Regions from separate parts of the Bacillus haimaensis genome, predicted to be linked through region 1. Evidence: a T-box and tRNA genes for the amino acid it is inferred to sense, from the RefSeq annotation. Region 1 holds a T-box; the other regions hold tRNA genes.

Evidence for each region. The T-box of region 1 lies ahead of pheS (phenylalanine--tRNA ligase subunit alpha). A T-box ahead of a tRNA ligase gene usually reads a tRNA of that ligase, here a tRNA-Phe.
Region 2: it has a tRNA-Phe gene. The T-box ahead of pheS (phenylalanine--tRNA ligase subunit alpha) is inferred to sense a tRNA for this amino acid. The anticodon was not compared.
Region 3: it has a tRNA-Phe gene. The T-box ahead of pheS (phenylalanine--tRNA ligase subunit alpha) is inferred to sense a tRNA for this amino acid. The anticodon was not compared.

What each region holds. Positions count from the first base shown of each region.
Region 1 is NZ_CP158164.1:669,333-678,645, reverse strand. Features, by position in the region: gene pheT (phenylalanine--tRNA ligase subunit beta) at 1-1,664, opposite strand, end outside; gene pheS (phenylalanine--tRNA ligase subunit alpha) at 1,679-2,713, opposite strand; T-box leader at 2,764-3,001, opposite strand; gene ABN702_RS03235 (TrmH family RNA methyltransferase) at 3,211-4,014, opposite strand; gene sspI (small acid-soluble spore protein SspI) at 4,087-4,293, shown strand; gene ABN702_RS03225 (nuclease-related domain-containing protein) at 4,315-5,301, opposite strand; gene ABN702_RS03220 (M42 family metallopeptidase) at 5,566-6,651, opposite strand; gene ABN702_RS03215 (dUTP diphosphatase) at 6,719-7,207, opposite strand; gene ABN702_RS03210 (sigma-w pathway protein ysdB) at 7,319-7,708, shown strand; gene ABN702_RS03205 (TVP38/TMEM64 family protein) at 7,756-8,343, opposite strand; gene ABN702_RS03200 (DUF1294 domain-containing protein) at 8,408-8,677, opposite strand; gene rplT (50S ribosomal protein L20) at 8,782-9,141, opposite strand; gene rpmI (50S ribosomal protein L35) at 9,165-9,313, opposite strand, start outside.
Region 2 is NZ_CP158164.1:443,394-452,706, reverse strand. Features, by position in the region: gene ABN702_RS02175 (sugar phosphate nucleotidyltransferase) at 1-408, opposite strand, end outside; gene ABN702_RS02170 (glucose-1-phosphate adenylyltransferase) at 439-1,593, opposite strand; gene glgB (1,4-alpha-glucan branching protein GlgB) at 1,590-3,482, opposite strand; tRNA gene ABN702_RS02160 (tRNA-Glu) at 4,105-4,176, opposite strand; tRNA gene ABN702_RS02155 (tRNA-Ser) at 4,194-4,284, opposite strand; tRNA gene ABN702_RS02150 (tRNA-Asn) at 4,290-4,364, opposite strand; tRNA gene ABN702_RS02145 (tRNA-Ile) at 4,375-4,451, opposite strand; tRNA gene ABN702_RS02140 (tRNA-Gly) at 4,455-4,528, opposite strand; tRNA gene ABN702_RS02135 (tRNA-His) at 4,540-4,612, opposite strand; tRNA gene ABN702_RS02130 (tRNA-Thr) at 4,637-4,712, opposite strand; tRNA gene ABN702_RS02125 (tRNA-Phe) at 4,734-4,809, opposite strand; tRNA gene ABN702_RS02120 (tRNA-Asp) at 4,826-4,901, opposite strand; tRNA gene ABN702_RS02115 (tRNA-Met) at 4,905-4,981, opposite strand; tRNA gene ABN702_RS02110 (tRNA-Ser) at 5,027-5,119, opposite strand; tRNA gene ABN702_RS02105 (tRNA-Ile) at 5,135-5,211, opposite strand; tRNA gene ABN702_RS02100 (tRNA-Met) at 5,218-5,294, opposite strand; tRNA gene ABN702_RS02095 (tRNA-Ala) at 5,323-5,395, opposite strand; tRNA gene ABN702_RS02090 (tRNA-Pro) at 5,410-5,486, opposite strand; tRNA gene ABN702_RS02085 (tRNA-Arg) at 5,491-5,567, opposite strand; tRNA gene ABN702_RS02080 (tRNA-Leu) at 5,602-5,690, opposite strand; tRNA gene ABN702_RS02075 (tRNA-Gly) at 5,699-5,773, opposite strand; tRNA gene ABN702_RS02070 (tRNA-Leu) at 5,789-5,869, opposite strand; tRNA gene ABN702_RS02065 (tRNA-Lys) at 5,878-5,953, opposite strand; tRNA gene ABN702_RS02060 (tRNA-Thr) at 5,973-6,048, opposite strand; tRNA gene ABN702_RS02055 (tRNA-Val) at 6,114-6,189, opposite strand; rRNA gene rrf (5S ribosomal RNA) at 6,201-6,317, opposite strand; rRNA gene ABN702_RS02045 (23S ribosomal RNA) at 6,430-9,313, opposite strand, start outside.
Region 3 is NZ_CP158164.1:2,924,313-2,933,625, forward strand. Features, by position in the region: gene ABN702_RS14830 (amidase domain-containing protein) at 1-394, opposite strand, end outside; gene queG (tRNA epoxyqueuosine(34) reductase QueG) at 488-1,627, opposite strand; gene ABN702_RS14840 (B3/4 domain-containing protein) at 1,750-2,448, shown strand; tRNA gene ABN702_RS14845 (tRNA-Gly) at 2,568-2,641, opposite strand; tRNA gene ABN702_RS14850 (tRNA-Leu) at 2,676-2,756, opposite strand; tRNA gene ABN702_RS14855 (tRNA-Leu) at 2,781-2,869, opposite strand; tRNA gene ABN702_RS14860 (tRNA-Cys) at 2,903-2,976, opposite strand; tRNA gene ABN702_RS14865 (tRNA-Gly) at 2,988-3,062, opposite strand; tRNA gene ABN702_RS14870 (tRNA-Gln) at 3,067-3,141, opposite strand; tRNA gene ABN702_RS14875 (tRNA-His) at 3,212-3,287, opposite strand; tRNA gene ABN702_RS14880 (tRNA-Trp) at 3,306-3,379, opposite strand; tRNA gene ABN702_RS14885 (tRNA-Tyr) at 3,411-3,494, opposite strand; tRNA gene ABN702_RS14890 (tRNA-Thr) at 3,502-3,577, opposite strand; tRNA gene ABN702_RS14895 (tRNA-Phe) at 3,601-3,676, opposite strand; tRNA gene ABN702_RS14900 (tRNA-Asp) at 3,684-3,759, opposite strand; tRNA gene ABN702_RS14905 (tRNA-Met) at 3,764-3,840, opposite strand; tRNA gene ABN702_RS14910 (tRNA-Val) at 3,887-3,962, opposite strand; tRNA gene ABN702_RS14915 (tRNA-Glu) at 4,047-4,121, opposite strand; tRNA gene ABN702_RS14920 (tRNA-Ser) at 4,131-4,222, opposite strand; tRNA gene ABN702_RS14925 (tRNA-Asn) at 4,229-4,303, opposite strand; rRNA gene rrf (5S ribosomal RNA) at 4,313-4,429, opposite strand; rRNA gene ABN702_RS14935 (23S ribosomal RNA) at 4,542-7,474, opposite strand; rRNA gene ABN702_RS14940 (16S ribosomal RNA) at 7,767-9,313, opposite strand, start outside.

The DNA.
Region 1 (9,313 bases):
AAACGCAAGGTACTTCTCTCTTCACTCATCGGCATCGCCAAACGGATTACTTTTCCATCCTCAAGAGCGAATTGCTTCGCACGCTCTTCACTTGTCAAGGAATACGTGATGTTCTGGATTAGACCGGCACCTTCCAGATAGCGTCGAACCTTACGGCGTTTCGCTTGATAAGGAGTCAATACTCCAGGTGTCGCTGCACTTACCGGCAGGGTTGTTGGAATGTTATCGTAACCGTAAAGACGAGCCACTTCTTCCACTAGGTCCTCTTCGATAGTGATGTCGCCGCGACGTGTAGGTACCGTTACAGTAAAGCTTCCGTTGTCTTCTTTCACTTCGAATTGAAGTCTAGTAAAGATATCCTTCACTTCAGCCGCTGTGACGCTTGTGCCAAGAACGGAATTGATTTTTTCCACCGTAGTCACTACCACTGCAGGCTCCACTTTTAACGTGTTCACTTCAACAGAACCGCTGACCACTTCTCCGCCGGCATACTCTGCCATCAACGCAACGGCTCTTTCTGCCGCTTCACGCGTGCGGTTCGGATCGATTCCTTTTTCAAAACGGGCACTTGCTTCACTGCGCAGTCCGTGGTCTTTGGATGCTTTACGGACAGTTACTCCGTTAAAGTATGCAGACTCAAGCAGGATTGTGGTAGTGTCTGATTGAACCTCTGAATTCGCTCCACCCATTACACCTGCAAGGGCGATCGGTTCCGTACCATTTGTGATGACCAAATGATCTTCCGTTAATGTGCGTTCTGCATCGTCAAGCGTGATGATTTTTTCATCTTTGTTCGCACGACGAACAAGAACTTCCTTGCTTCCTAGACGATCATAATCGAATGCATGCAATGGCTGACCATATTCCAATAAAATATAGTTCGTAATGTCGACTACATTGTTATGTGGACGAATTCCAGCTGCCATCAAACGACCTTGCATCCAAAGTGGAGCAGGACCGATTTTCACATTCTTCACGATTTTCGCCACATATAACGGGTTGTCTTCTGCTGCATCCACATTAACTGAGACGTAGTCGGAAGCCTGTTCATTGTTTGCATCGTATGCTGTTTCCGGCCATTTCACTTCTCTTCCAAGGATTGCGCCGACTTCATAGGCCACTCCAAGCATACTCAAGGCGTCCGAACGGTTTGGCGTCAAGCCAAGCTCCATTACCTTGTCGTTACGGTTCAAGTAATCGAGTGCATCTGTCCCGACTTCCACGCCTTCTGGGAAGACGAAAATTCCTTCTGCAAATTCCTTGGCTACAAGCTTGGAACCGATGCCAAGCTCCTGCAGGGAACAAATCATTCCATTTGACTCTTCGCCGCGCAGTTTCGCACGCTTTATTTTAAAATTGCCGGGAAGAACAGCGCCAACTTTCGCAACAGCAACCTTCTGGCCCTTATCAACGTTTCGTGCACCACAGATAATCTGCACCGGCTCTTCGTCTCCAACGTCCACAAGACATTTGTTCAGCTTATCGGCATTCGGGTGCTGCTCTCTTTCAAGGACATGACCGACTACAACACCTTGGATTCCATCATTCAGAAGCTCCACGCCTTCCACTTCAATACCGCTTCTTGTAATCTTTTCCGCCAGGTCCTCTGCGGAAATATCATCTATATTTACGTAATCTTTTAACCAATTGTAAGATACTAACATGGTTTTCCCTCCTCTTAAACTCGATTGAATTGCTTCACGAAACGCTGATCGTTCGTGTAGAAATGGCGGATGTCATCAATGCCGTAACGCAGCATTGCAATACGCTCCGGCCCCATTCCGAAAGCAAATCCCTGATATTTTTTCGGGTCATAGCCGGACATCTCGAGTACGCGGGGATGAACCATACCAGCACCTAGAATCTCGATCCAGCCTGTGCCCTTGCACATGCCACAGCCTTTTCCTCCACATTTCGCACATGTCACATCAATCTCAACGGATGGCTCAGTGAATGGGAAGAAGCTTGGGCGCAGACGGATTTCACGGTCTTCGCCGAACATTTTTTTCGCAAAAGTTTCAAGCGTACCTTTTAAGTCACTCATGCTGATATTCTCATCGATGACAAGTCCCTCAATTTGCGTGAACTGATGGGAGTGGGTCGCATCGTCATCATCACGGCGATACACTTTACCAGGACAGATGATCTTGATTGGCCCTTTTTCCTTGTTCGCTTCCATTGTTCTTGCCTGTACAGGGGAAGTTTGCGTACGCAATAACACTTCATCCGTAATATAGAAGGAATCCTGCATATCACGCGCCGGGTGATCCTTCGGCAGGTTCAATGCTTCGAAATTGTAATAGTCCGTTTCAACTTCCGGACCTTCTGTGATTGTGTATCCCATTCCAAGGAACAGGTCTTCAATTTCTTCGATTACCTTTGTTAAAGGATGTGGATTTCCTGTTGGTGCAGGACGTCCCGGTAATGTTACGTCGATGGTTTCAGAAGCAAGCTTTTTCGCTACCTCCGCCTTTTCCATTTCCGCCTGTTTTTCTTCGATTTTAGAAGCAACAGCTTCACGGACAACATTTGCAAGTGCCCCCATTTTCGGGCGCTCTTCGGCAGACAGCTTACCCATTCCTTTTAAAATTTCAGTGATTGGCCCCTTTTTTCCAAGGTACGCAACACGCACTTCATTCAACTGCTTTAAATCCTGTGCTTGGCTAACCTGCTCTAACGCAAGTGCTTCGAGTTCCTTTAAACGCTCTTCCACATCTATTCCTCCTTGATTCCTTTTTTGACAAATAAAAAACTCGCCCCTCAAAAAGGGACGAGATATTCGCGGTACCACCCTAGTTAACAAAGAGTTTGTGCCCTTTGTTCGCTCCATTCCAGATAACGGCTATCTAACCGGAACACCTTTACAGCATGTTTGCTGGTCCAAGTGCCAACTCAGGAGGTGAAATTTCACTTAGCCTTCCTTAAAAATGCTTGCAGTCTACGGCATTTTTTCCCTGAAAAAGGTTGGGAGTAAGCTACTTTCCTCTGTCATTGCTTTAATCTTTATAAGGATGTTCAAAAAGTCCGGTAAAAATAGCTTCGAATTTCTTCGTCAGCTTGCTTCTCCGCTCCTCACGTATCCCAAATATACGCTGCGGTGCTCGAGACTTCGCTTCCTCGAACTTCTTTGCTCTTTTTATCCTCCTTTTTGAACATGCATTTTATGTAACTATTTTTATATTATATTGAAAACAGATGCCGGATGCAACTCTATCCGCGTAAATAATACATTAAAATTCCTGCTGCGACACCGACATTCAACGATTCACTCTGACCAAAGATCGGGATGTAGAGGTTTTGGTTCGTCTGGTTGAGGTGCTCTGGTGCCATGCCTTTTCCCTCGTTGCCGAGGATAAGGGCAAAGGACTCGGAAGGTTTCACTTCATTGTAGGGTATCCCATTTTGAAGAGATGTTCCGAAAACCGGTATCCCTTGCTCCTTTGCTTGTTGGATCCACTCCTGCAGATTTCCTCTTATGATGGGCAAGTGAAAAAGGGATCCCTGGGTGGAACGGATGACCTTGGAGCTGTATAGATCTGCACACCCTTCTCCCAGGATGACCATATCCAAGCCTGCAGCATCAGCCGTTCTTATCATCGTGCCCACATTTCCCGGATCTTGTACATTATCCAGGAAAAGTAGCCGTTGATTCGGTTTGATGGCCTGTTCATCACTTTTGGATATCCGGCAGATGGCGGCGATCCCCTGCGGCGTTTCCGTTTCACTGAGTTCCTTTAGCACATTAGGAACAGCATAAATGAGTTCCACGTTGTTCAGGTTCCAGTCGGATGGGATGGAGCGGTCTTCCGCTACAATGATTTCTTCAATGAGACCTTCTATTTTCAACGCTTCCTCGATCAGGTGAAAGCCTTCAATCAGGAACATTCCTGACTGTTCGCGTTCTTTCTTTTTATGCAGCTTCTTCCACTGCTTCACTTTATTATTTTTTACCGATTCAATATGCTTCAACGTCGTAATTCTCCTTTTAGTGCTCGATACTGCTATTATACGCATTTTTTATACATATTTAAAGCCGTGAACAGACAAGCTAGGGATGATACTATTTTTCCCTACGAGGTGATAAGGATGAATTTGAATTTACGTCATGCTATTCGTCAGAATGTGGAAGGCAATTCCCAAGACCAACTTAGAGATACGATCCTAGATGCCATTAATAAAGGCGAGGAAAAAATGCTTCCAGGTTTAGGCGTGTTGTTTGAGGTAATTTGGGAGAATTCCTCCGAGCAGGAAAAATCAGAAATGCTCTCTACACTTGAGGACGGATTGAAATAGTATTAAGTTGAGGCAGCTCCTTTAAGGGGGCTGTTTTGTTTTTTGCATTCTTTTTTGGAGTGTGTAGGTGCGCTGGTATTTGGATCCACAATGTTGAAGTGCAAGTGAGGAGATTAATTTTGAGGTAATGGAATCAGATGGAAGTCCAAGGAATTCTTTGAGTTGTCTATGTGTGATGCTTGGTCCAAATATAAGTAGACGATCTTCCAAAGCGGCTAAGTGTGCATTTTTTGACTTATTCCTGCACCTTGTACAAACCCACCCACCTCCTTTTCTTATCACAGATATTTCCATGCAACTTGGACATTGTATCCCCGTTAGAATCTCTTCAGGCGCAATATTATACCGCTCTAAAATGTTTATATCCTCTTCACGGTGTTTCTTTAATAACAATCTTGATAGCTTTGCCAGTTCTTTTTCCGTTAGTATCGGCTCGGCATGATTTCGTTCCATTTCTTCAATTTTAGTTAAAAGGTTGTGGCTATGAATCACTGAGCGGGAGGCATTTACTCGGGAATCGGCTCTGATGATTGTTTGGGGATTGGTAAAACAAACAAAAGATTCAATTGGGAGTTCATTTATTTTATGGTCTTTAAGCCATTTTTTCAGTCTGTGCTTCTGCAATTTAATTTGACTCAGGGGATTAAGGAAACCTTCTTCCTTCCCATTCAAAGTCCTAATAAATTGATCAAAGTGGCTTTCGAATAAAACAGTACCGATGATGTTTTTGATTTCTAAAATGAGGATATATCGGGTGGTCAAAATGAGGATGTCCATCTGAAATGCATAGTTGTTGTTTATCAACCTTAAACTGTGAAAAATAAGATGTTTTTGCGGATTTAAAAAGGTCAAATGATATTTCATGGAAAGTTCACCTTTATACCCTGCCATCCTTTTTGCGAAATCCTGCTCGATTAGTAGCCTTTTAGGGTGATCTTTAGCAATTCTTCTGAGTAAAGCCTCTAAAATAAGAATAATAAGCGGTATTTCTAGTGGTTTTTTTATCATGGATAACCTCCTAATAGCTTAGTGAGTTTTATCTTACCATAATTTAGAATTTATGCAGGTATTTTTCAGTGTTTTTTTGAAGTTCGTTCGAAAATGTACCGAGTTCGTGCGAAACTGGCAATAGTTCGTGCCGAAAAGCACCGAGTTCGTGCCAAACTGCCCTTAGTTGATGCCGATCCCCATATTCGAACCCCAGCTTCACAACCTACACAAAAAAAGAACCCATCGCCCAACCGAGCGACGGGTTCCCAATTATCATTCTAATCAATCAAAAGTCAATCTCTCAACCGTCTCACGATCCAAACGCTTGATCACTTCCGCAATCAGCTTCACTGCGTTCTCGTAGTCATCACGATGTAGCATTGCTGCATGTGAGTGGATGTAGCGGGTTGCAATCGTGATGGACAATGCTGGTACACCTTGAGCAGTCAGATGGATTGCTCCGGAGTCCGTACCGCCTCCTGCAACGGAGTCGAATTGATATGGAATGTCCATTTCGTCCGCTACGCCAGTTACAAAGTCACGCAAGCCTTTGTGGGAGATCATGCTCGCATCATAAAGGATGATTTGCGGACCTTTGCCCATTTTGCTGAGTGCTTCCTTTTCGGTTACGCCTGGAGTGTCCCCTGCGATTCCAACGTCAACACCGAAGCCTATGTCAGGCTGGATCAGGTTAGCGGATGTTTTCGCACCGCGAAGTCCCACTTCCTCTTGCACCGTTCCTACGCCGTATACCACGTTTGGATGGTCTGCATCTTTTAAATGCTTCAATACGTCAATAGCGATGGCACAGCCGATACGGTTATCCCATGCTTTTGCAAGAAGCATTTTTTCGTTGTTCATGACGGTGAATTCGAAGTAAGGAACCACCTGGTCGCCAGGACGAACGCCCCATTCCTGTGCTTCTTCACGGCTGGATGCACCGATATCAATGAACATGTCCTTGATATCAACCGGCTTTTTGCGCGCTTCTGCAGGCAGGATGTGCGGCGGCTTGGAACCGATGACGCCTGTTACGTCCCCTTTGCTAGTTACAATCGTTACTCGTTGTGCTAGCATAACCTGGGACCACCAGCCACCAACTGTTTGGAAGCGCAGGAATCCGCGATCATCAATGTTTGTTACCATGAATCCGACTTCATCCAAGTGGCCGGCTACCATTACTTTCGGTCCGTCCGCTTTCCCGATTTTCTTTGCAATCAAGCTTCCCAATCCGTCTGTCATGACTTCATCTGCAAAAGGAGTTATGTATTTTCTCATTACATCGCGCGGTTCTTTTTCATTGCCTGGAATACCCTTTGCATCTGTTAAATCTTTTAGCATGGTTAATGTTTCATCTAATTTAGCCATTTATTTCGACCCCCTTAATTTCTCTCAATGAATATTATACAGAAAACTCTTACTAATGTAAAAAACATTAGTATCCCTGCTGCTGCCTCTTATGATTCTCTAGATTCTTTTCCATATACGCCTCTTCTACTTCTTTCCAAGAAAAGCCGAGCATCTCACCTAGTTCCACGTAGGTTGCAAACAGCACCTGAAACGGTTCCTCCTGCTTTTCGACACGGAACATGCTTATTAGATCGTATAGTACTAAAAATTGATCGGTGAGCGATTCTGTTCTGGTCCCCACTTCACTTGGAATTTCATCTGTGTAGCCTAACGTCAATCCAACGGAAAGGAGAAAATGGACCCCATCCACATATTCCTCGAGTATGACACTTCGTTCAGAGGCAGGCTTGACGCTCCAGAACTTGAAGCATCTTGTTTCGTTGGCCAGTTCTCCCAGTTCAACAAGGAGCGCCAACATTTTTTTGTCGACAAGATCTCTATTGTCCAGTCCGTGCTGTTCTTCTATTTTTGCATCGAGTTTCTTCTGCATCGTATAAAGCTCTTTTAGTCCCATATGTACCGCCTTTTTAAATTTTTTAAAAATAAAATGAAACCTTCTGTTCCCCTAACCCGTATAAAAGGTATTTTATAATAAATTTTATGTTTTTGCGAAGGAGAAGCGAATATGTTTTTTATTATCCTCATACGATTGGCATTGCTTGCACTCATTATTTTTATTATTTATTCGATCTTCAAGTATTTGCTCAATCCGAAACGGAAACTGGAGCTTGCCCATGAGCAGAAGAACTTTTACCTGCTTGATCAGAAAAACAATGTACGCAAGAATTTCCTGCTTACCTATAAAGGAGTCATGTTTGAGGGCGAAAAGTATTTGGGGACAACGGAGAAATCTTTTGAGGTCATTTCGATTTTCATCTGGCCAAAAAATCCGGAAAAGCTGGAGGGTTTGAAGAAGCAGGATTTTTCTTTTATCCAAAAGGAAGTCCGAAAGCAGTATCCGGACGCTATCATTGATTGGAAAAGTCCGATAAAAGAGTTTTTGAAGGAAGATTAAAAAGAGAGAGGATAGCATGGCTGCCCGGCTTAAATCGGCAACAACCGCTATCCTCTTTTGTATTGCTTTTCTTTTTGAAAAAATTGCTCCCATTTCATGACTACTACCTTCTGCCTCATGATAAGGAGCATCGCTGAAAGGAATATCAGTACACCCACCATGGCAGTTGGAGAGAACTCCGTGATAAATTGCCCAAAAACCGTATAAATGATGGCAAGCGGGATATTGGTAAGAAGAGACGCTCTGGCATATTTGGAAAATGTCTTGGTAGTTTCAATCAGAACAAGGGAGAGAAGATGGAAATGGATGAAGGGGATGAGGCGCAGAACGGTGATCTGCCCTACTGAAAGGTTTCCTCTGTTGCCGAACCACCGTTCCTTCATTGCAAGAACTTTTTCAAATATCCTTGGCATCTGATGGTAAAGAAAATAGAAAAAAAGACTGGAGAGCGTCAACCCCACAATAGAGTAGATGCTGCCGATCAAGCCGCCAAATAGGGCTCCGCCTGCTATACAGATGATGACTACCGGAATGAAAAGGACTTGTCTTACTATATGAAAGATAATAAAACCGAGAGAAGCCAGCCACCAATGAGTTTCGATGATGACAAATAATACGTTCAACTTTTCATCCATAAGGCTTCACCTCTCCAATCTTGGATAGACAAGGAATAATATAGCTTATTCAAAAAAGAATCCATTATGTTAACACGATGAGAATATAGCTTATCAGTGCCACTTGCAGAATTGTAATGAAAGGCAGACCGTACTTGAAGGGGAAATGCTTCGTTTTATGGCGATAGGTTCTCATCCCCATCCAAGCTCCCAAGGCCCCTCCTATGAATGAAACGGTCCAGAGCTTGGATTCCGCAATTCTCCATTCGTGATTGACCGCCCTTTTTTTATCCACTTTCATCAGTAGAAAAGCAAGGATATTTATTAGTATGTAAATAGTGATAAATAGTTCCATGTTCGACCTCCGCACCTCTTCTTCTTGATTTCTTTATACTACACCGACTCTTGCAGAAAATAAAGAAAAGAGGCTATCTAGAGCGATAGCCTCAATCAGTAAAATTATTTGTTTAAGCTGTTTTTTGCAGCTGTTGCAAATTCAGCAAATGCTTTTTCGTCAGTAACTGCTAACTCAGCTAACATTTTACGGTTAACTTCGATACCAGCTAATTTAAGACCGTGCATTAGACGGCTGTAAGAAAGACCGTTCATGCGAGCCGCTGCGTTGATACGAGCGATCCAAAGCTTACGGAAGTCGCGCTTCTTTTGGCGACGATCGCGATAAGCGTACATTAGGGATTTCATTACTTGTTGGTTTGCTACTTTATATAAAGTGTGTTTAGAACCATAATAACCTTTAGCTAATTTAATGACTTTTTTACGACGTTGACGTGTTACTGTACCGCCTTTAACTCTTGGCATTATAAATACCTCCTAATTATTTATTACTTGATGTTGTCTAACATGTGACGGATGCGCTTGAAATCGCCTTTGCTAACTACAGCTGCTTTACGTAATTTACGTTTTTGCTTCTGAGATTTGTTAGCGAATAAGTGACTTGTGTAAGCATGAGAACGCTTCAGGCTTCCAGATC
Region 2 (9,313 bases), 230 kb from region 1:
TAGCATTACCTTGAAATTCATATTACAAACCGTATAGCTGTTTGAGATAACCACATACTTCTGCGTGCTTCTCAGAAAGAAATCTTCATTCTCCTTGAAATGCTGAAATGACCCTGTATTTCCGTCCACTTCCCCCACAGAGCTTGGGAAAAAGAACAAGCCGTCACGTTTACGGTCCAAATCCCATTGCTTGCCTGAACCCAGGTGATCCATCAATGAGCGATACTGAAATCGAGGAAAAATTGCTACACTTTGAATTTCCGAGTTTACCATATTGGATAAAACAAAATCGATCAGGCGATAACGGCCGCCAAACGGAACAGCAGCGATAGACCTCTTTAACGTAAGCTCCTTCATTTCTTCATTATGAATGGTCGCATCAATGATTCCGAGCATAGATTTATTCATGATTCTCATCCTTCCTTTGGCGTATTCTAATTATGATATAGAGAAAATCCCTTTTTCCATCATTTCTTCCGTGACCAAAATGATTTCATCTTCATTTTTTTCTGGGCATATGACAACTCCATCAGGGATCACAAGTCCGGAAGGTACGATTGCCTTATTGATATAGACATTTTCACCAATCACCGCATCTGGCATCAGGACAGAATTTTGAATAACGGAATTCTTCCCTACCTTCACTCCCTGGAAAAGGACAGAATGATCGATTTTCCCTTCGATGAAGCAGCCTTCATTGACAAGGGAATCATTTACATCCGCACATGGAGCAATATATTGAGGAGGCTGATTTGGGTTGACTGAATAAACACGCCAGTCATATTCAAACAAGTTCAACTCGCAATCCTCTTTTAATAGATCCATGTTGGCTTCCCATAAGCTTTTAACCGTTCCGACATCCTTCCAATAGCCTTCGAAAGGATAGGCTACCAATCTCTTATTCTCTTCAAGCAGCAAAGGAATGACATCCTTTCCGAAATCATGGCTGGAATCCGGGTTACGATCATCCATCTCCAAATATTCCTTCAGAACGGACCATTTGAAAATATAGATTCCCATGGATGCAAGATTGCTTTTCGGGTTGGCCGGCTTCTCGTCAAATTCCACTACTTCAAGCTTTTCATTCGTATTCATGATTCCAAAGCGGCTTGCTTCCTCCCATGGAACCTCCACTACTGATATGGAGACATCAGCATCCTTCTTAATATGATAATCCAGCATTTCTGCGTAGTTCATTTTATAAATATGGTCACCAGATAGGATAAGCACATATTCAGGCTCATATTGCTTTAAGTAGTTAAGGTTCTGAAAGATGGCACTTGCCGTTCCCGTATACCATTTCACACCGGAGGATTCCGTATATGGAGGTAAAACGGTCACTCCTCCATTTTTACGATCCAGGTCCCATGCACTTCCAATTCCTATATATGAATTTAATACAAGTGGCTGATATTGTGTCAAAACGCCAACCGTATGAATCCCGGAGTTGGTGCAGTTGCTTAATGCAAAATCAATGATCCGATATTTCCCACCGAACGGTACAGCAGGTTTTGCAAGTGTTTTAGTCAAGGAACTTAATCGGCTTCCTTTTCCTCCTGCCAGTAACATTGCTACACATTTATTCTTCATCATCTCCCATTACTCTCCCCTCGAATTTTCCTAGGACGCCACATGCTCACTCCATAGGGCGCAACATTGACCATCATATGAAACTCCTTGCCGTGATATGCACCTTCCTGCGCACTAATTACCTCCTCATTTCCGATACCTGTACCACCAATCTGTACGTGATCGGAATGGAAAACCTCTTCATAATCCGCTAAAAGTGGAACACCAATTTTATACTGTTCATAGGACGCTCCGGTAAAATTACATAAGACCACGAGTGTATCAGATTGCTTCTTTCCTTTTCGAACAAAGGAGAAAATGCTTTGTTCCCGATTATCTGCATCAATCCACTCAAATCCATCAGGTGAATGATCCAGTTCATATAAAGCCTTTTGACTCTGGTAGAAGGCAAGCAGATCTTTTACATATAGATTCATCTGCTGATGTGTTTCATACTCTTCCAGTAGGAACCAGTCGAGCTGCTCGAGGTCCTTCCATTCATCAAACTGGCCAAATTCACTTCCCATGTATAGCAGCTTTTTACCTGGATGGGCGACCAGAAAAGCATACAATAGCCTCAGCTGCTTGAACTTATCCTGGTATTCTCCTGGCATCTTATTCAATAAAGATTTCTTCCCATGGACTACTTCGTCATGGGAAAAAGGTAAAATGAAATTCTCTGAAAAGGCATAGACTATGGAAAAGGTGACCTTGTCATGCAAATGCTTCCTTTGCTCGGGAGGAGCCTCCATATAGCTAAGAATGTCATTCATCCAGCCCATATTCCATTTATAGTTAAAACCAAGTCCTCCAACAGATGTAGGGGAGGTAACCAATGGCCAATCCGTTGAATCCTCCGCGATCATCAGTGCACTGTAGTCGAATTCAAAAACCGCTTCATTCAGCTTTTTCAAGAATTCCTGTGCAAAAGGATTCGCATGGACTTCCTGCGTATTGGGCCAATACAGCATATTGGCAACAGCGTCTACCCTGAATCCATCCACATGGAAATGCTCCATCCAAAACATCGCATTGGAAATCAGAAAGCTTCTTACTTCAGGCTTCCCCAAATCGAAATTGGACGTTCCCCATACCTCATTTTCCCGATCATTGTAGGTTTGATACTCAAATGTTGGAGTTCCATCAAACATGGATAGCCCATGCGCATCCTTACAGAAGTGTCCAGGTACCCAATCCAGTATCACCCCGATATCCTCTTGATGACAGGCATCAATAAAAGCCATTAACTCACGTGGAGTGCCATAACGGCTCGTTGCAGCATAATAACCTGTCCCCTGATATCCCCAAGACCTGTCATAAGGATGCTCAATCAATGGCAAGAGCTCTATATGAGTAAATTTATGCTCTTTCACATAGGGAATCAATTCTTCTATTAGCTCCAAATAGGAGTATAGCTCTCCGTTCTCCTTCTTTTTCCATGAGCCCATATGTAATTCGTAAATGAACATCGGCTTCTCATACACTAGCTTTCTCTTTTTTCGTCTCCGCCAGTTTTGATCCTTCCACTTGTATCCTTCCAGGTCATAGACGATGGAAGCGGTCTTTGGACGGACCTCTGCATGAAATGCAAATGGATCAGACTTATGTAACACTTCCCCTTCTTTTGTCACTATTTCATATTTGTAAAGGTGGCCAGTTAGCTCTTCTGGCAATTGAATACTCCAGACACCCTCATTATTCAGTTTTTCTAATACGTATTCTTTTCCATTCCAGTCATTGAATGTACCAATCAGCCTAACCGCCTTTGCATGAGGTGCCCAGACTGTAAACCTGGTGCCGACAACCTTTTTCCGATGCTTTATTACATGTGCACCAAAAAGCTCATAGCTTTTATACAAGGTCCCTTCATGAAATAGGTGCAGCTGAAAATCAGTGGCGCTCGTTGCAATCAATATCGTCACCCTTTCGGAATAGTTTCAAAAAGATTATTGTTATACTTTACTATTCTCTTTTTTAACCCATTCTCCTTTTTACGACAAGGTCCAATCGCTAGACACGAAATTACAAAATTCACAATATTTTGCTATTTTGTCGAAAATACGCTGTTTTACGGAAACCGCTTCCATTACCATCCCTTCAGAGTTCTTGATATGACTGAATAAATGTAAAGGTTTACAATAAAGAAAATATGACAGGATATTCAATTGTTTTATAAGAGATTTTGTCGAAAAGTTTTTTACAGAAAAAGAAGGGTGAATGAATGTGGAAGCGGTTACATCTTAAAAGTTATATAAAAATAATAATATTATTATTTGAATTTGGGTTTTATTGGGTAGTATATGGGGTATAAAAATAAGTTAGAAGAAGTTTCTTTGGGGAATAAGGAGCAGCTAGTTTAGGAGGAATTTGATTGGACTGATATCGTTTATAATGAGAAAATCCGGGGATCAAAAAATAATATAAGATCAAATTATCATATTTTTTATTACGACGTAAAGAGAAGAAAGGCTTATTCAAACAAATTCGCAAAATAAAAAAAGCCATGATATTTATAAAAATACCACAACTTTTTGATGACCCGTACGGGATTCGAACCCGTGTTACCGCCGTGAAAGGGCGGTGTCTTAACCGCTTGACCAACGGGCCGCATGATTGAATTTTGATGGCGGAGAAGGAGGGATTTGAACCCTCGCGCCGCTTACACGACCTACACCCTTAGCAGGGGCGCCTCTTCAGCCACTTGAGTACTTCCCCGAATATGGCTCCACCAGTAGGATTCGAACCTACGACCCTTCGGTTAACAGCCGAATGCTCTACCGCTGAGCTATGGTGGAATAAATCATATGGTGGGCCTAAGTGGACTCGAACCACCGACCTCACGCTTATCAGGCGTGCGCTCTAACCAGCTGAGCTATAGGCCCATATGGAGCGGGTGATGGGAATCGAACCCACGACATCAGCTTGGAAGGCTGAGGTTTTACCATTAAACTACACCCGCAAAAAAAAAAGGGCGACTGATGGGAATCGAACCCACGAATGCCTGAACCACAATCAGGTGCGTTAACCACTTCGCCACAACCGCCATAATACTATTTTTTTGTAGAACTGGTGCCGGCGATAGGAGTCGAACCCACGACCTACTGATTACAAGTCAGTTGCTCTACCAACTGAGCTACACCGGCTAATGTTCATTAATATAAAAATGGTGGCTCGGGACGGAATCGAACCGCCGACACATGGATTTTCAGTCCATTGCTCTACCAACTGAGCTACCGAGCCACTATTAAGTTAAAAATGGCGGTCCCGACCGGGATCGAACCGGCGATCTCCTGCGTGACAGGCAGGCATGTTAACCGCTACACCACGGGACCATTTGGTTGCGGGGACAGGATTTGAACCTGCGACCTTCGGGTTATGAGCCCGACGAGCTACCGGACTGCTCCACCCCGCGACAATGTAAATACATATAAAATTCTCATCATTCTTATATATATAATGGAGGAGGAAGGGGGATTCGAACCCCCGCGGGTTTTGACGCCCCTGTCGGTTTTCAAGACCGATCCCTTCAGCCGGACTTGGGTATTCCTCCGAATATAAGAATTTCTGGTGGACCTTGTAGGACTCGAACCTACGACCGGACGGTTATGAGCCGTCTGCTCTAACCAGCTGAGCTAAAGGTCCTTTTTTTGGTAGCGGCGGAGGGAGTCGAACCCACGACCTCACGGGTATGAACCGTACGCTCTAGCCAGCTGAGCTACACCGCCAAAAAAGTGAAGTTTATATTTCTATAAGTGGAGCCTAGCGGGATCGAACCGCTGACCTCCTGCGTGCAAAGCAGGCGCTCTCCCAGCTGAGCTAAGGCCCCAAATGAAATCTTAATGGTCGGGAAGACAGGATTCGAACCTGCGACCCCTTGGTCCCAAACCAAGTGCTCTACCAAGCTGAGCTACTCCCCGTAAATGGCGCGCCCGAGAGGACTCGAACCCCTAACCTTTTGATCCGTAGTCAAACGCTCTATCCAATTGAGCTACGGGCGCTTATGAAAGTTATTTTGCTTCTGCGAAGAAAATCTGGTGCCGAGGACCGGAATCGAACCGGTACGGTAGTCACCTACCGCAGGATTTTAAGTCCTGTGCGTCTGCCAGTTCCGCCACCCCGGCAAGTCTGTTGGAGCGGAAGACGGGATTCGAACCCGCGACCCCCACCTTGGCAAGGTGGTGTTCTACCACTGAACTACTTCCGCGTTATAAAATTACAATGCGGGTGAAGGGACTCGAACCCCCACGTCAAAGACACTAGATCCTAAGTCTAGCGCGTCTGCCAATTCCGCCACACCCGCAAGATAAATGGTGTGCCATGAAGGACTCGAACCTTCGACCCTCTGATTAAAAGTCAGATGCTCTACCGACTGAGCTAATGGCACGTAAAATATTTAAGAAAAGTGGTGCCGGCGATAGGAGTCGAACCCACGACCTACTGATTACAAGTCAGTTGCTCTACCAACTGAGCTACACCGGCATGAAATGATGATTATTTTCACTGCGTGAAAAATGGTTGATTATTTTCACTACGTGAAAAAATCTTGGTGGAGGATGACGGGATCGAACCGCCGACCCTCTGCTTGTAAGGCAGATGCTCTCCCAGCTGAGCTAATCCTCCGAATATATATAGCCTGGCAACGTCCTACTCTCACAGGGGGACAGCCCCCAACTACCATTGGCGCTGAAGAGCTTAACTTCCGTGTTCGGTATGGGAACGGGTGTGACCTCTTCGCTATCGCCACCAGACTATTAATATTATATAAACTTTTGAAAGAAAATCAAGCATTATTTGCTATATTCCTTCAAAACTAGATAACGTTTTTCTTATCAAGATTCACAAGTGCCGTTCATTGTTTTTTGGGTTAAGTCCTCGATCGATTAGTATTCGTCAGCTCCACATGTCGCCATGCTTCCACCTCGAACCTATCTACCTGATCATCTTTCAGGGATCTTACTTACCGAAGTAAAAGGAAATCTCATCTTGAGGGGGGCTTCATGCTTAGATGCTTTCAGCACTTATCCCGTCCGCACGTAGCTACCCAGCTATGCCTTTGGCAAGACAACTGGTACACCAGCGGTGCGTCCATCCCGGTCCTCTCGTACTAAGGACAGCTCCTCTCAAATTTCCTGCGCCCACGACGGATAGGGACCGAACTGTCTCACGACGTTCTGAACCCAGCTCGCGTACCGCTTTAATGGGCGAACAGCCCAACCCTTGGGACCGACTACAGCCCCAGGATGCGATGAGCCGACATCGAGGTGCCAAACCTCCCCGTCGATGTGGACTCTTGGGGGAGATAAGCCTGTTATCCCCGGGGTAGCTTTTATCCGTTGAGCGATGGCCCTTCCATGCGGAACCACCGGATCACTAAGCCCGACTTTCGTCCCTGCTCGACTTGTAGGTCTCGCAGTCAAGCTCCCTTGTGCCTTTACACTCTGCGAATGATTTCCAACCATTCTGAGGGAACCTTTGGGCGCCTCCGTTACTCTTTAGGAGGCGACCGCCCCAGTCAAACTGCCCACCTGACACTGTCTCCCAGCCCGATAAGGGCTGCGGGTTAGAATTTCAATACAGCCAGGGTAGTATCCCACCGACGCCTCCACCGAAGCTAGCGCTCCGGCTTCTCAGGCTCCTACCTATCCTGTACAAGCTGTACCAAAATTCAATATCAGGCTACAGTAAAGCTCCACGGGGTCTTTCCGTCCTGTCGCGGGTAACCTGCATCTTCACAGGTACTATAATTTCACCGAGTCTCTGGTTGAGACAGTGCCCAGATCGTTACGCCTTTCGTGCGGGTCGGAACTTACCCGACAAGGAATTTCGCTACCTTAGGACCGTTATAGTTACGGCCGCCGTTTACTGGGGCTTCGGTTCAAAGCTTCGCTTGCGCTAACCTCTCCCCTTAACCTTCCAGCACCGGGCAGGCGTCAGCCCCTATACTTCGCCTTACGGCTTCGCAGAGACCTGTGTTTTTGCTAAACAGTCGCCTGGGCCTATTCACTGCGGCTCTCTCGGGCTTTAACACCCTAACAGAGCACCCCTTCTCCCGAAGTTACGGGGTCATTTTGCCGAGTTCCTTAACCAGAGTTCTCTCGCTCACCTTAGGATTCTCTCCTCGCCTACCTGTGTCGGTTTGCGGTACGGGCACCATACTCCTCGCTAGAGGCTTTTCTTGGCAGTGTGAAATCAGGAACTTCGGTACTATATTTCCCTCGCTGTCACAGCTCAGCCTTATAGGAGAAGCGGATTTGCCTACTTCTCAGCCTTGCTGCTTAGACGCACATATCCAACAGTGCGCTTACCCTATCCTTCTGCGTCCCCCCATTGCTCAAACGGAGTGGAGGTGGTACAGGAATATCAACCTGTTATCCATCGCCTACGCCTTTCGGCCTCGGCTTAGGTCCCGACTAACCCTGAGCGGACGAGCCTTCCTCAGGAAACCTTAGGCATTCGGTGGAAGGGATTCTCACCCTTCTTTCGCTACTCATACCGGCATTCTCACTTCTAAGCGCTCCACCAGTCCTTCCGGTCTAGCTTCAACGCCCTTAGAACGCTCTCCTACCACTGTTCGTAAGAACAGTCCGCAGCTTCGGTGATACGTTTAGCCCCGGTACATTTTCGGCGCAGAGTCACTCGACCAGTGAGCTATTACGCACTCTTTAAATGGTGGCTGCTTCTAAGCCAACATCCTGGTTGTCTAAGCAACTCCACATCCTTTTCCACTTAACGTATACTTTGGGACCTTAGCTGGCGGTCTGGGCTGTTTCCCTCTTGACTACGGATCTTATCACTCGCAGTCTGACTCCCATAGATAAGTCTTTGGCATTCGGAGTTTGACTGAATTCGGTAATCCGATGAGGACCCCTAGTCCAATCAGTGCTCTACCTCCAAGACTCTAACATATGAGGCTAGCCCTAAAGCTATTTCGGAGAGAACCAGCTATCTCCAGGTTCGATTGGCATTTCACCCCTACCCACACCTCATCCGCTCACTTTTCAACGTGAGTCGGTTCGGGCCTCCATTCAGTGTTACCTGAACTTCACCCTGGACATGGGTAGATCACCTGGTTTCGGGTCTACGACCACGTACTCATTCGCCCTATTCAGACTCGCTTTCGCTACGGCTCCGTCTCATCGACTTAACCTTGCACGGGATCGTAACTCGCCGGTTCATTCTACAAAAGGCACGCTATCACCCATTAACGGGCTCTAACTACTTGTAGGCACACGGTTTCAGGATCTATTTCACTCCCCTTCCGGGGTGCTTTTCACCTTTCCCTCACGGTACTGGTTCGCTATCGGTCACTAGGGAGTATTTAGCCTTGGGAGATGGTCCTCCCTGCTTCCGACGGGATTTCTCGTGTCCCGCCGTACTCAGGATCCACTCAGGAGGGAACGAAGTTTCAACTACAGGGTTTTTACCTTCTATGACGGACCTTTCCAGATCGCTTCATTTACCCCGTTCCTTTGTAACTCCATGTTGAGTGTCCTACAACCCCAAGAGGCAAGCCTCTTGGTTTGGGCTAATTCCGTTTCGCTCGCCGCTACTCAGGAAATCGCGTTTGCTTTCTCTTCCTCCGGGTACTAAGATGTTTCAGTTCCCCGGGTCTGCCTTCAGTACCCTATGTATTCAGGTAAAGATACTGCTCCATTACGAGCAGTGGGTTTCCCCATTCGGAAATCTCCGGATCAAAGCTTACTTACAGCTCCCCGAAGCATATCGGTGTTAGTCCCGTCCTTCA
Region 3 (9,313 bases), 2.3 Mb from region 1:
CGTTCCTTTCCAAGTCTTCCTCCTCCATCGATGGAAGGGATACCTCCTGCATATTCACGCCCTCTTCATGCAGGGGTATATCCTGGACAACATCTTCTCCATGCCAAACTGCATAGCGTTGATCCGCTTCTTCCTCCATATACAGCTCTTCCTTAAGCTTTATGAGATACCTCACATGCACTTCATATATGGCTGCCTCTTCGTCCATATCCCTGTTCATGGATAGGATTCTCCCAGTTGCGTAACATTTCACGATTTCCGCACCTCGCCTGCGATGCATCTCCTGCTTACTTGAAATAGTATCTCCATTAATAATGGCTCTACCTGAATGCCTGCTTTTAGATACATATTGTTCCAACCTTTTCTGAATATGCAGCATAAGCTTCTCCCTCATGTACAACCCTCCATCATATTATCCTTATATTCATAGTATGATGGGGGATTGATAATCATTAGAAAAAGTTGGAATACAAAAAAAACGAGAGTTTCACCCCTCGCCTTTTAGCATCTCTATCCCTTTATCAATTTCAGATCGTACATCTTCATCCTTTTCTGTCTCTTTAAACTTAATTAATGCTTCCAGCGCAGATATATCTCCTATTTTTCCGACTGCCCAAGCAGCAGTACCACGTATAACAGGCCTAGTATCATTCTTCATCAATTCCAATAGATCAGGAACAGCCGTCTTGTCCTTATAATGTGCCAGCGCCAAAATGGCATTACGCTGGATAGGCTTCTTCCCTCTCCACGAGCCTGAAACCCTTTCAAACCTTTCCTTGAATTCCCTATTTGATATTGTGAGAAGAGGCTTCAACGTTGGCTTCACAATTTCTGGATCCGGCTCCATTTCAGGATGCAAATGAAAGTCCATCCCCTTGTTTTCAGGACATACCGTCTGACAGGTATCACAGCCATAAAGTCGGTTACCGATCTTCGTCCGATACTCCTCTGCCAGGAACCCTTTCGTCTGTGTCAAAAACGCAATGCATTTATTCGAATCGAGCTGTCCACCTTGAACAAGCGCTCCTGTCGGACATACCTCCACACATTTATTGCATGTACCGCAATTATCCTCCAAAGGCTTATCCGGTTCAAAGGCAATGGTCGTAATCATTTCCCCTAGATACACATAAGACCCAAACTCGGGAGTAATGATTGCACAGTTCTTACCGCTCCAGCCGATGCCTGCACGTTCTGCTACAGCACGGTCACTAAGCTCACCTGTATCAACCATTGATTTCATAGATGCATCAGGCTGTTTCTCCCTTATGAATGCCTCCAACTGCTGGAGCTTGTCCCTCAAAATATGATGATAGTCCATTCCCCAGGAAGCACGGCAGAAAATCCCTCTCCGATCCTCCCGTGTACTCCGTGGAGCATCCTTCAGCTTCGACGGATAGGCCAATGCGATGGCAATGATTGATTTAGCTCTTGGAAGCAGCAATTCAGGATTCGTCCTCTTCTCAATATCAGACTCCTCAAAGCCAGACTGAAACCCGTTTTCCTGCTGCACTCGCAACCTCTCTTTCAACCCGGTAAAAACACCTGCACTAGCAAATCCGATTTTATCGATACCTATCTCTTTGCTAAAAGCAATTATCTCGTCCTTCAACTTCCGGTTGGCTATATTCAAAATAAACACCTCCTCTATAAAAACTGCTTAAAGCCTTTCTATCATTCATCATTTCTATATCCTAAACGAAATATGATACACTTACCATATTGAAAACAATGGAAGGGATGAAAAGTATGCAAGTAACGCTGGAATCTATAGTCAAAAAACTTATCCCCAATGCAAAATTCGGTATCATATTCTATGAAGATATCACAATTGGCAGCTCCCCTCAAATGCTGAAAGGAAGGATCCGCCTTTTTCAGGAATCCTTGAACATAGACCTGCTTGAGAAAGAAATGAAAGACATACCAGGAATCATGGAATGGCGGTCTGTCTTCAAACAAACCGGCACAGACCCTTCCAGATATCGCCCTTCGGTTGAAGCCCTTTATCGCCGTATTAAAAAAGGACAGTTCCTGGAGCCTTTCAACTCTGCTGTAGACCTGAATAACTTCTTCTCCCTAAAATACGAAATCCCCCTAGGTATCTATGATTCCACAAAGATTAACGGGGACATCTCCATTACAATTGGAGAGGCAGAAAGCACCTACGAAGGACTCAATGGTCGGGAAATCAGCCTCAAGAACATGGTACATGCAAAAGACGCCACAAGCTCCTTCGGCAGTCCCTTTGTAGACAGCCAAAGAACCGCCATCACAGAAACCACCACTTCAGCAGTACAGATCATATACCTTAAGCCCTCCATGGACACAGAAGAATGCAAAAAAATGCTAGACGCCATTCTAAAAATGTTCACCCAAGTCCATGGCGGCACGGGACGCGTAGTCATGTTGGGGACAGGTTCCTTGTCCCACATAAACAACAGCATATAAATTGAGAGCCTCTTCATTTAACAAGAAGGGGCCTTTTGCATTCGCTGCCTTTTATGTATAAACTAAAAAACGCAATGCATCGTTTTCAAGAAACGAGACACTGCGTTATATACTATGTATGGAGCGGGTGATGGGAATCGAACCCACGACATCAGCTTGGAAGGCTGAGGTTTTACCATTAAACTACACCCGCATAGACAGGTTCGAGAACTTGTCTATACTTTAAGTACCGGTGGCCGGGGTCGAACCGGCACTCCAGAGGAACACGATTTTGAGTCGTGCGCGTCTGCCAATTCCGCCACACCGGCATAACAATAAAACAACTATTCAAATGGTGCCGAGGACCGGAATCGAACCGGTACGGTAGTCACCTACCGCAGGATTTTAAGTCCTGTGCGTCTGCCAGTTCCGCCACCCCGGCTTATATCTATATAAGCCTTCGTTTTTTGAATAGTGGAGGTGGCAACCGGATTTGAACCGGTGATAAAGGTTTTGCAGACCTTGGCCTTACCACTTGGCTATGCCACCTGAATGTTATATGGAGCGGAAGACGGGATTCGAACCCGCGACCCCCACCTTGGCAAGGTGGTGTTCTACCACTGAACTACTTCCGCAAAATGGCTGGGCTAGCTGGATTCGAACCAACGCATGTCGCAGTCAAAGTGCGATGCCTTACCGCTTGGCTATAGCCCAATAATATTGCTATTAATATTTATGCTATTTGTATTGATCTATATGAGTAAATCAATCATTTAAAAAATAATGGGGCGACTGATGGGAATCGAACCCACGAATGCCTGAACCACAATCAGGTGCGTTAACCACTTCGCCACAACCGCCACAATATTAATAAAAATTGGCAGGGGCAGTAGGAATCGAACCCACACCGGAGGTTTTGGAGACCTCTGTTCTACCGTTAAACTATGCCCCTATAGATGAATATGTTACTCTTTTTTAGAAAATGGTGGAGGGGGGCAGATTCGAACTGCCGAACCCGAAGGAGCGGATTTACAGTCCGCCGCGTTTAGCCACTTCGCTACCCCTCCATATATGTGGTGCCGGCGATAGGAGTCGAACCCACGACCTACTGATTACAAGTCAGTTGCTCTACCAACTGAGCTACACCGGCAAATGAAAACTTTTCAAGGAAAATGGTGGCTCGGGACGGAATCGAACCGCCGACACATGGATTTTCAGTCCATTGCTCTACCAACTGAGCTACCGAGCCTTAAAAATGGCGGTCCCGACCGGGATCGAACCGGCGATCTCCTGCGTGACAGGCAGGCATGTTAACCGCTACACCACGGGACCATTTTGGTTGCGGGGACAGGATTTGAACCTGCGACCTTCGGGTTATGAGCCCGACGAGCTACCAGACTGCTCCACCCCGCGATAATATTAATTAAGTTATGACTTATAGTATTCTATAAAAACTTAATGGTGGAGGATGACGGGATCGAACCGCCGACCCTCTGCTTGTAAGGCAGATGCTCTCCCAGCTGAGCTAATCCTCCAATGTAATAAAAGTTATTTTCAAAAGGAATATTTTTTTCGCTAGCGCGATTTGGTTAGTTATTTTCGCTAGCGCGAAAAAACTTTGGTGACCCGTACGGGATTCGAACCCGTGTTACCGCCGTGAAAGGGCGGTGTCTTAACCGCTTGACCAACGGGCCAATAAATAATGGCGGAGAGCAAGGGATTTGAACCCTTGAGACGGCGTTGACCGTCTACACGATTTCCAATCGTGCTCCTTCGGCCACTCGGACAGCTCTCCATAATATGGCTCCACCAGTAGGATTCGAACCTACGACCCTTCGGTTAACAGCCGAATGCTCTACCGCTGAGCTATGGTGGATCAATATCAGCCTGGCAACGTCCTACTCTCACAGGGGGACAGCCCCCAACTACCATCGGCGCTGAAGAGCTTAACTTCCGTGTTCGGTATGGGAACGGGTGTGGCCTCTTCGCCATCATTACCAGACAAATATTATTATAATATATCTTTGAAGAAAATCAAGCATTTTTTTGCTATATTCCTTCAAAACTAGATAACGTTTTTCTTATCAAGATTCACAAGTGTCGTTCATTGTTTTTTGGTTAAGTCCTCGATCGATTAGTATTCGTCAGCTCCACATGTCGCCATGCTTCCACCTCGAACCTATCTACCTGATCATCTTTCAGGGATCTTACTTACCGAAGTAAAAGGAAATCTCATCTTGAGGGGGGCTTCATGCTTAGATGCTTTCAGCACTTATCCCGTCCGCACGTAGCTACCCAGCTATGCCTTTGGCAAGACAACTGGTACACCAGCGGTGCGTCCATCCCGGTCCTCTCGTACTAAGGACAGCTCCTCTCAAATTTCCTGCGCCCACGACGGATAGGGACCGAACTGTCTCACGACGTTCTGAACCCAGCTCGCGTACCGCTTTAATGGGCGAACAGCCCAACCCTTGGGACCGACTACAGCCCCAGGATGCGATGAGCCGACATCGAGGTGCCAAACCTCCCCGTCGATGTGGACTCTTGGGGGAGATAAGCCTGTTATCCCCGGGGTAGCTTTTATCCGTTGAGCGATGGCCCTTCCATGCGGAACCACCGGATCACTAAGCCCGACTTTCGTCCCTGCTCGACTTGTAGGTCTCGCAGTCAAGCTCCCTTGTGCCTTTACACTCTGCGAATGATTTCCAACCATTCTGAGGGAACCTTTGGGCGCCTCCGTTACTCTTTAGGAGGCGACCGCCCCAGTCAAACTGCCCACCTGACACTGTCTCCCAGCCCGATAAGGGCTGCGGGTTAGAATTTCAATACAGCCAGGGTAGTATCCCACCGACGCCTCCACCGAAGCTAGCGCTCCGGCTTCTCAGGCTCCTACCTATCCTGTACAAGCTGTACCAAAATTCAATATCAGGCTACAGTAAAGCTCCACGGGGTCTTTCCGTCCTGTCGCGGGTAACCTGCATCTTCACAGGTACTATAATTTCACCGAGTCTCTGGTTGAGACAGTGCCCAGATCGTTACGCCTTTCGTGCGGGTCGGAACTTACCCGACAAGGAATTTCGCTACCTTAGGACCGTTATAGTTACGGCCGCCGTTTACTGGGGCTTCGGTTCAAAGCTTCGCTTGCGCTAACCTCTCCCCTTAACCTTCCAGCACCGGGCAGGCGTCAGCCCCTATACTTCGCCTTACGGCTTCGCAGAGACCTGTGTTTTTGCTAAACAGTCGCCTGGGCCTATTCACTGCGGCTCTCTCGGGCTTTAACACCCTAACAGAGCACCCCTTCTCCCGAAGTTACGGGGTCATTTTGCCGAGTTCCTTAACCAGAGTTCTCTCGCTCACCTTAGGATTCTCTCCTCGCCTACCTGTGTCGGTTTGCGGTACGGGCACCATACTCCTCGCTAGAGGCTTTTCTTGGCAGTGTGAAATCAGGAACTTCGGTACTATATTTCCCTCGCTGTCACAGCTCAGCCTTATAGGAGAAGCGGATTTGCCTACTTCTCAGCCTTGCTGCTTAGACGCACATATCCAACAGTGCGCTTACCCTATCCTTCTGCGTCCCCCCATTGCTCAAACGGAGTGGAGGTGGTACAGGAATATCAACCTGTTATCCATCGCCTACGCCTTTCGGCCTCGGCTTAGGTCCCGACTAACCCTGAGCGGACGAGCCTTCCTCAGGAAACCTTAGGCATTCGGTGGAAGGGATTCTCACCCTTCTTTCGCTACTCATACCGGCATTCTCACTTCTAAGCGCTCCACCAGTCCTTCCGGTCTAGCTTCAACGCCCTTAGAACGCTCTCCTACCACTGTTCGTAAGAACAGTCCGCAGCTTCGGTGATACGTTTAGCCCCGGTACATTTTCGGCGCAGAGTCACTCGACCAGTGAGCTATTACGCACTCTTTAAATGGTGGCTGCTTCTAAGCCAACATCCTGGTTGTCTAAGCAACTCCACATCCTTTTCCACTTAACGTATACTTTGGGACCTTAGCTGGCGGTCTGGGCTGTTTCCCTCTTGACTACGGATCTTATCACTCGCAGTCTGACTCCCATAGATAAGTCTTTGGCATTCGGAGTTTGACTGAATTCGGTAATCCGATGAGGACCCCTAGTCCAATCAGTGCTCTACCTCCAAGACTCTAACATATGAGGCTAGCCCTAAAGCTATTTCGGAGAGAACCAGCTATCTCCAGGTTCGATTGGCATTTCACCCCTACCCACACCTCATCCGCTCACTTTTCAACGTGAGTCGGTTCGGGCCTCCATTCAGTGTTACCTGAACTTCACCCTGGACATGGGTAGATCACCTGGTTTCGGGTCTACGACCACGTACTCATTCGCCCTATTCAGACTCGCTTTCGCTACGGCTCCGTCTCATCGACTTAACCTTGCACGGGATCGTAACTCGCCGGTTCATTCTACAAAAGGCACGCTATCACCCATTAACGGGCTCTAACTACTTGTAGGCACACGGTTTCAGGATCTATTTCACTCCCCTTCCGGGGTGCTTTTCACCTTTCCCTCACGGTACTGGTTCACTATCGGTCACTAGGGAGTATTTAGCCTTGGGAGATGGTCCTCCCTGCTTCCGACGGGATTTCTCGTGTCCCGCCGTACTCAGGATCCACTCAGGAGGGAACGAAGTTTCAACTACAGGGTTTTTACCTTCTATGACGGACCTTTCCAGATCGCTTCATTTACCCCGTTCCTTTGTAACTCCATGTTGAGTGTCCTACAACCCCAAGAGGCAAGCCTCTTGGTTTGGGCTAATTCCGTTTCGCTCGCCGCTACTCAGGAAATCGCGTTTGCTTTCTCTTCCTCCGGGTACTAAGATGTTTCAGTTCCCCGGGTCTGCCTTCAGTACCCTATGTATTCAGGTAAAGATACTGCTCCATTACGAGCAGTGGGTTTCCCCATTCGGAAATCTCCGGATCAAAGCTTACTTACAGCTCCCCGAAGCATATCGGTGTTAGTCCCGTCCTTCATCGGCTCCTAGTGCCAAGGCATCCACCGTGCGCCCTTAATAACTTAACCGTTGACAAACTAATTGTCATGTTTTTTCGATATCAGCGATGATATCTTAAAAGAAAATTACTAAGATGAACGATACTTGTGAATGTATCTTGATATTACTTAACGTTATCTAGTTTTCAAGGAACATGGCTACTGATTTGCATCACTTCATGCGATGCTTCAGAGCGTTACTTCATGCTGCCATGCGCTGAGGAATCCAACTTCTTGAATTCACTTGCAGACGCAAGCGCATATTTTTTTGAGAGAATGCTCTCTCAAAACTAAACAAAACAAACAGCGTCATATTCCTTAGAAAGGAGGTGATCCAGCCGCACCTTCCGATACGGCTACCTTGTTACGACTTCACCCCAATCATCTGTCCCACCTTAGGCGGCTGGCTCCAAAAGGTTACCCCACCGACTTCGGGTGTTACAAACTCTCGTGGTGTGACGGGCGGTGTGTACAAGGCCCGGGAACGTATTCACCGCGGCATGCTGATCCGCGATTACTAGCGATTCCGGCTTCATGCAGGCGAGTTGCAGCCTGCAATCCGAACTGAGAACGGTTTTATGGGATTGGCTCGACCTCGCGGTTTTGCTGCCCTTTGTACCGTCCATTGTAGCACGTGTGTAGCCCAGGTCATAAGGGGCATGATGATTTGACGTCATCCCCACCTTCCTCCGGTTTGTCACCGGCAGTCACCTTAGAGTGCCCAACCTAATGCTGGCAACTAAGATCAAGGGTTGCGCTCGTTGCGGGACTTAACCCAACATCTCACGACACGAGCTGACGACAACCATGCACCACCTGTCACTCTGTCCCCCGAAGGGGAAAGCCCTATCTCTAGGGTTGTCAGAGGATGTCAAGACCTGGTAAGGTTCTTCGCGTTGCTTCGAATTAAACCACATGCTCCACCGCTTGTGCGGGCCCCCGTCAATTCCTTTGAGTTTCAGTCTTGCGACCGTACTCCCCAGGCGGAGTGCTTAATGCGTTAGCTGCAGCACTAAAGGGCGGAAACCCTCTAACACTTAGCACTCATCGTTTACGGCGTGGACTACCAGGGTATCTAATCCTGTTTGCTCCCCACGCTTTCGCGCCTCAGTGTCAGTTACAGACCAGAAAGTCGCCTTCGCCACTGGTGTTCCTCCAAATCTCTACGCATTTCACCGCTACACTTGGAATTCCACTTTCCTCTTCTGCACTCAAGTTCCCCAGTTTCCAATGACCCTCCACGGTTGAGCCGTGGGCTTTCACATCAGACTTAAAAAACCACCTGCGCGCGCTTTACGCCCAATAATTCCGGATAACGCTTGCCACCTACGTATTACCGCGGCTGCTGGCACGTAGTTAGCCGTGGCTTTCTGGTTAGGTACCGTCAAGGTGCGAGCAGTTACTCTCGCACTTGTTCTTCCCTAACAACAGAGCTTTACGACCCGAAGGCCTTCATCACTCACGCGGCGTTGCTCCATCAGACTTTCGTCCATTGTGGAAGATTCCCTACTGCTGCCTCCCGTAGGAGTCTGGGCCGTGTCTCAGTCCCAGTGTGGCCGATCACCCTCTCAGGTCGGCTACGCATCGTCGCCTTGGTGAGCCGTTACCTCACCAACTAGCTAATGCGCCGCGGGCCCATCCTTAAGTGATAGCCGAAACCATCTTTCAATAAGGAACCAGGAGGTTCCTTATATTATCCGGTATTAGCTCCGGTTTCCCGAAGTTATTCCAGTCTCAAGGGCAGGTTGCCCACGTGTTACTCACCCGTCCGCCGCTGACTTACAAAAGCAAGCTTTTGTAAGTCCGCTCGACTTGCATGTATTAGGCACGCCGCCAGCGTTCATCCTGAGCCAGGATCAAACTCTCCAA